2 linked regions of the Variovorax paradoxus genome follow. The protein of the gene in region 2 interacts with the protein of the main gene of each other region in a pairwise test. Links are inferred from orthologs where the notes say so. Each region holds a gene or a part of one and is shown on either strand. Other genes may lie near its edges.

Region 1 (3,505 bases), 5.7 Mb from region 2 along the record:
CCCGTTGAGGAGAAACAGACCATGGCCTATGCCGCCTACCGAGAACACCCCGGCGTGCCGCGAACGCACGCACCCATGAGCAAGCCGAACAGCAAGCAGGGCACAAGCCCGTACTACGTGCTCGACGTCACCGTCTGCTGCGCCGACGCCCTGCGCGTGCGCCGCAGTGTGGCCGGCTGCCCCGACGCGGGTGTGGTGCGCTGCGAGCCGCTGCTGCACGCCTGCAGCACGCAGGAAAGCGATGCGCCCTGCGTGCGCCTGATGATCCGCCTGCCGATCGGCAGCTACGCGGACGTGCTGCATCGCCTGATCGAATGCGTGCCTTCGGGCGAGATCGGCCGGCTCGTGAGCTGGCGCGACCACCTCGCGCGCTGCGGCCTCGGCCATGGTCACTGACCTGCTTCTGGCCCTGCTGGCGATGGCGGCGCTGTTCGTGCCGCTCGGCTTTGCGTGGTGGGTGCTCTCGCGCACCGCGCGGCGCCGCACCGACCGCCGCAAGGACCCTCCGATGCGATAACCTGCACGGCACCCATGCTCGACGACCGCCCCGACCCCGACGCCCTGCTCGCGCAACTGCGCAGCGACGAGGCGCGCGCGCAGCGCGGCAAGCTGCGCATCTACTTCGGCGCCAGCGCGGGCGTCGGCAAGACCTGGGCCATGCTCAGCGCCGCGCAGCGCGAACGCGCCGCCGGGCGCGACGTGCTGATCGGCGTGGTCGAGACCCACGGCCGCAGCGAAACCGCCGCGCTGCTCGCCGGCCTCGAGGCGCTGCCGCTGCGCGAGCTGGCCTACCGCGGGCGCACCCTCGCCGAGTTCGACCTCGACGCCGCGCTGGCCCGCAAGCCCGCCGTGCTGCTGGTCGACGAACTGGCCCACACCAACGCCCCCGGCTCGCGCCATGCCAAGCGCTGGCAGGATGTGCAGGAGCTGCTGGCCGCCGGCATCGAGGTGTGGTCGGCGCTCAACGTGCAGCACCTGGAAAGCCTGAACGGCACAGTCGGTGCCATCACCGGCGTGCGGGTGCACGAGACCGTGCCCGACACCGTGCTCGACGAGGCCGACGAAGTGGTGCTGGTCGACGTCACGCCCGACGAACTCACGGCGCGGCTCGCGGCCGGCAAGGTCTACCTGCCGCAGCAGGCCGAGCGCGCGGCGCAGAACTTCTTTCGCAAGGGCAACCTCATCGCGCTGCGCGAGATCGCGCTGCGGCGCACCGCCGAGCACGTGGAAGACGACGTGCGCGGCTGGCGCGTGGAGCAGTCGGGGCCGGGCGCCGGCGGGAACGGAAAGGGGCGCGGGCTGCAGGCCTGGAACACATCGGGCGCGATCCTCGCCTGCGTCGGCCCGCACGAAGGCGCGGCGCAGACGGTGCGCACCGCCGCGCGCCTGGCGGGCCAGCTCAACGTGCGCTGGCATGCGGTGTATGTGGAGACACCCCGGCTGCAGAGGCTGGCCGCCGCCGAGCGCGACCGCATCCTCGCGGTGCTCAAGCTGGCGGAAGAACTGGGCGCCGCCACGGCGGTGCTCACCGGCTCCGACGTGGCCGAGCAGCTCGCCGAACAGGCAAGGCGGCTCAATTGCGCCACGCTGGTCATCGGGCGCCCGGAGCCGGCCACGGGCTGGCGCCGCTGGTGGCCGGCGGCCGCGTCGCCGCCGTTGTCGCGTGCGCTGGCACAGCGCGCGCCCGCGCTCGACATCATGGAAGTCGCGCCCGCCGACAGTTCGCGCCGGCTGTCGCGCGCGCCGCTGGAGGGCGCGCGCATCGACAGCGACGACCACGAGAAGGCGCCGACCTACTGGCCGGGCTATGCCTGGGCCACCGCCACCAGCGTCGCGCTGACGCTGATCTGCACGCCGCTGGCAGGCGTGCTGGAGCTGTCGAACATCGTCATGCTGTTCCTGCTCGGCGTGGTGGGCGTGGCGATGCGTTTCGGGCGCGGGCCTTCGGCGCTGGCGGCGCTGCTCAACGTGGCGGCCTTCGACTATTTCTTCGTGCCGCCGCGCATGTCCTTCGCGGTCAGCGACGTGCAGTACGTGCTGACCTTCGCGATCATGCTGGGCGTCGGCCTGCTGGTGGGGCAGCTCACGGCCGGTCTGCGCTTCGCGGCCGGCGTGTCGACCAGCCGCGAGCGGCGCGCGCGCTCGCTGTTCGAGCTGACGCGGGAGCTGTCCGCCGCGCTCGAGAGTTCGCAGGTGGTCGCGCTCGGCACGGCAGCGGTGCAGGGGCACTTCGGCGGCCATGCGCTGGTGCTGGTGACCGACGCGGCCGACCAGCTCGTGCTGCCGGCCCATGCGCCCGAGGGCTTCGATCCGCAGGTGGCCGACTGGGCCTTCCGCCACGGCCAGCCGGCGGGCCTTGCGACCGCCACGCTGGCCGCGCAGCCCTGGCACTACGTGCCGCTGCGCGCGCCGATGCGCGTGCGCGGCGTGCTGGCGCTGTCGCCCGCGCAGCCGCGCTGGCTGCTCATTCCCGAGCAGGCGCAGCAGCTCGACACGCTGGCGCGGCAGATCGCGATTGCGCTGGAGCGGGTGCACTACGTCGAGGTGGCGCAGCAGGCGGTGGTAGAGATGGAATCGGAGCGGCTGCGCAACGCGCTGCTCGGCGCCATCTCGCACGACGTGCGCACGCCGCTCACCGCGCTGATCGCCCTGGCCGAGTCGCTGCAGACCCTGCCGCCCGAGGAGCACGACAACGCCGCGCGCGCCATCGTCGCGCAGGCGCACGAGCTGCATGCGCTGGTCAACAACCTGCTGGACATGGCGCGGCTCGAAAGCGGCATCGCCGGCGGCGCGGTCAACCTGCGGCGCGACTGGCAGTCGGTGGAAGAGGTGGTGGGCTCGGCCATCCGCGCGGCGCGCACCTCGCTGGGAAACACTGTCGTGCGCACCGCACTCGACGCCGAGCTGCCGCTGGTCGAGTTCGACGCGGTGCTGATCGAGCGCGTGCTCGTCAACCTGCTGGAAAACGCCACCAAGTACGGCGCGCCGCCCATCGAGGTCGGCGCGCGGGCCGAGCCCGGCACGCTGGTGCTCACGGTGCGCGATCACGGGCCCGGCCTGCCCGCCGCATTGCTCGGCCACGAGCAGAAGCTGTTCGACAAGTTCACGCGCGGCGAGGTCGAGTCGGCCACGCCGGGCGTGGGCCTGGGCCTGGCGATCTGCAAGGCGGTGGTGAGTGCGCACGGCGGTGAGATCACGGCAGGCAACGCGCGCGACGGCGGTGCAGAATTCACGGTCACCCTGCCGCGTCGCGACCCCCCAGAACCCGCCGAAGCACAACTCTGAAGCCATGCCAGCCCCCACCGCCATCGTGATCGAAGACGAGCCGCAGATCCGCCGGTTCGTGCGCGGCGCGCTCGAGGCCGAGGGCTGGCTGGTGCACGAAGCCGGCACCTTGCGCGACGGCTTGGCGGCGGCCGGCACGCGCCAGCCCGACCTGCTGGTGCTCGACCTCGGCCTGCCCGACGGCGACGGCGTTTCGCTGATCCGCGACGTGCGCGGCTGG
Region 2 (2,914 bases):
CGCGCGCGACCACCTGCATCTGCTGGTGCCGCAGCGCTTCTATGTCACGCAGCAGGCGGTGCGCGGCGACCGGCATCTGTACGCCAACCGCACGCGCTTCATCACGGATGCCGACCTCGCGGGCTTCGAGCAGCAGACCTGGCCGCCTCCGCCGGAGCGCCCGCCGGCCGTACCCCCACCGACTGCCGTGATCGACCTGCGCAACCGCATGCGCGCCGCCTGGCGCTGAGCCCGTTCACTGGCCCTTGCGGTGGCAGGGTCTCGGGGTCTTTCCTGCTGAAACACTTTTGATCGAAACGCGGCGGCGCCTGTCCCGTGCGTGGGCACTGCTATCGATTCGCTAGCGTGACGACAGAGGCACGCGATACGGCCGCCGCTTGGGGCAACCCTGGTATTGCAATACCGTGACAGCTTGGGCATAGTGAATCGACCTTCCCAGCTTTCTTCTTCTCCCCCTCAGTCTCTTTCTTCTCCCCCGATTCCCCAGACAACTGTTTCGCCGGCCAAGCTCCATTCCGGAGTGCGGTCATTTCCCCAACCGTCAATTCCAGGAGGTCATTCATGAATTTGACGATCAGCGGTCATCACCTCGACGTCACACCTGCCTTGCGCACCTACGTCACGAGCAAGCTGGACCGGATCACGCGACATTTCGACCAGGTAGTCGATGTCAAGGTGATCCTCACGGTGGAAAAGCAGAAGGAAAAGGAACGCCGCCAAAGGGCGGAATGCAACATCCACGTCAAAGGCAATGACATGTTCGCGGAGTCGAGCCACGCTGATCTCTACGCTGCGGTCGATGAACTGGTCGACAAGCTCGACCGCCAGGTGGTTCGCCACAAGGACCGGCTGCAGGACCATCATCACGCGACACCCAAGCGCCTGATGTGAACGACGAGCCCTCCGGCTCACCCACAGGCCGCCTCCGGGCGGCCTTTTGTTTTCCGACTATTGCGCTAGGGCATTGCGCGCTCCCAGAGGGCGGGCGAGGCCTCCGGACAACATGTAGACAGAAAGTAAATAGGGGGACTGGGGGTTTTTACCAAGCGGGTGCATAATCGCCCCCGCTCTGCACCCACCATGAATCGCCTCGCGTCCATCCTGCCGCCCGCTCAAGTGCTCGTGAGCGTTGACGCTACTAGCAAGAAACGTGCTTTCGAAGAAGCAGGTCTGCTGTTCGAAAGCCTTCACGGTCTGGGACGCGCCCTGATCACCGACAGCCTGTTTGCGCGCGAGCGCCTCGGCTCCACCGGTCTGGGCCACGGTGTCGCCATTCCGCATGGCCGCATCAAGGGCCTGAAGGCGCCGATGGCCGCCGTGTTCCAGCTGGCCAACCCGATCGGCTTCGACGCCCCCGACGAACAGCCTGTCGCTTTGCTGATCTTCCTGCTGGTGCCCGAAGCGGCCACGCAGAAGCACCTCGAAATCCTCTCTGAAATCGCCGAGCTGCTGAGCGACTCCAGCCTGCGCGAACAGATCAAGTCCAGCACCGACGCCGCCGCCCTGCACGGCCTCATTGCCGGCTGGCACTCCACCCAGGTCGCCTGAGCGCATGCGTCGGCACGCGCGGCTGCTGATAAGCTGCGCGGCTCTCTCCGTCACTCCAACGCAATGCTGGCGCCGCCGCGCCGGCTCCTGAACGCATGAAGCCGACCGTCATCAGCGCCGATGCCATGTTCGAGGAGTTCCGCGGGTCGCTCCGCTGGGAATGGCTCGCCGGGCTCGGGGCGTCAGAGCGCCAGTTCGACCCCGAAGTCATCAGCCGCGCGCAGTCGGCCGCCGACCTGGTCGGCTACCTCAATTACATCCATCCGTACCGCGTGCAGATCCTGGGCGCGCGCGAAGTGGCCTACCTGACGCGCGGCAGCCAGGAAGACTGCGCCCGCCGCATCGCCCGCATCGTCACGCTGGAGCCGCCGATGCTGGTGCTGGCCGACGGCCAGGCCGCGCCCGACGAACTGCTGTCGATCTGCGAGCGCGCCCAGTTGCCGCTCTTTGCCACGCGCGAATCCTCGGCCTTCGTGATCGACCTGCTGCGCGCCTATCTGTCCAAGCACTTCGCCGAGCGCACCTCGATGCACGGCGTGTTCATGGACATCCTGGGCATGGGCGTGATGATCACGGGCGAGTCGGGCCTGGGCAAGAGCGAGCTGGGCCTGGAGCTGATCTCGCGCGGCAACGGCCTCGTGGCCGACGACGCGGTCGACCTGTACCGCATCAACCAGAACACCATCGAAGGGCGCTGCCCCGACCTGCTGCTGAACCTGCTGGAAGTGCGCGGCATTGGCCTCTTGGACATCCGCGCGATCTTCGGCGAGACGGCGGTGCGCCGGAAGATGCGCCTGAAGCTCATCGTGCATCTGGTGCGGCGCGACAGCTTCGAGCGCGACTACGAGCGCATGCCCTCGGCGCCGCTCACGCAGGACGTGCTGGGCATTCCGGTGCGCAAGGTCATCATCCAGGTGGTGGCGGGGCGGAACATCGCCGTGCTGGTCGAGGCGGCGGTGCGCAACTCCATCCTGCAGCTGCGGGGCATCGACACCTATGCCGATTTCGTGGCGCGCCACCACAAGGCGATGGAAAACGCCCGCGACAGCGACTGAAAGCAAAAAAGGGGCTTGCGCCCCTTTTCTCTTTCTTCCTGTTGCCGTTCAGCGCTTCTTGACGCAATCCCCGCAAAGACCGTACAGCGACATGGCGTGATCCTGCAGGATCCAGCCCTTGTCCTTGGCGATCATCTGCTGGCGGCGCTCGATCTCGGCGTCGTAGAACTCCTCGACCTTGCCGCACGAAGTGCAGATCAGGTGGTCGTGGTGCGTGCCTTCGTTGAGTTCGTAGACGGCCTTGCCGCTTTCGAAGTGGCTGCGCTCGAGGATGCCGGCCTGCTCGAACTGGGTCAGCACCCGGTAGACAG

What was found.
Region 1: the proteins of L3V85_RS04900 (region 2) and L3V85_RS31570 interact in binary tests that used the Escherichia coli proteins (3 or more experiments, as listed by UniProt). The link is inferred for Variovorax paradoxus from one-to-one orthologs.

Annotation. Positions count from the first base shown.
Region 1 is NZ_CP091716.1:6,733,383-6,736,887, reverse strand. What follows is about bases 166-3,485. They hold L3V85_RS31570 (DUF4118 domain-containing protein), read left to right. Parts: upstream 166-531; coding sequence 532-3,285; downstream 3,286-3,485. Other genes in these bases: kdpE (two-component system response regulator KdpE), read left to right, coding at 3,290-3,485; L3V85_RS37375 (hypothetical protein), read left to right, coding at 386-517; L3V85_RS31575 (hypothetical protein), read left to right, coding at 166-396. Also shown: potassium-transporting ATPase subunit KdpC, read left to right, coding at 1-8; more of L3V85_RS31575, read left to right, coding at 76-165; more of kdpE, read left to right, coding at 3,486-3,505. UniProt on the Escherichia coli protein: Member of the two-component regulatory system KdpD/KdpE involved in the regulation of the kdp operon. KdpD may function as a membrane-associated protein kinase that phosphorylates KdpE in response to environmental signals.
Region 2 is NZ_CP091716.1:992,813-995,726, forward strand. What follows is about bases 86-2,814. They hold L3V85_RS04900 (PTS sugar transporter subunit IIA), read left to right. Parts: upstream 86-1,080; coding sequence 1,081-1,548; downstream 1,549-2,814. Other genes in these bases: L3V85_RS04890 (ATP-dependent helicase), read left to right, coding at 86-229; hpf (ribosome hibernation-promoting factor, HPF/YfiA family), read left to right, coding at 562-891; hprK (HPr(Ser) kinase/phosphatase), read left to right, coding at 1,644-2,603; fur (ferric iron uptake transcriptional regulator), read right to left, coding at 2,652-2,814. Also shown: more of L3V85_RS04890, read left to right, coding at 1-85; more of fur, read right to left, coding at 2,815-2,914. UniProt on the Escherichia coli protein: Seems to have a role in regulating nitrogen assimilation.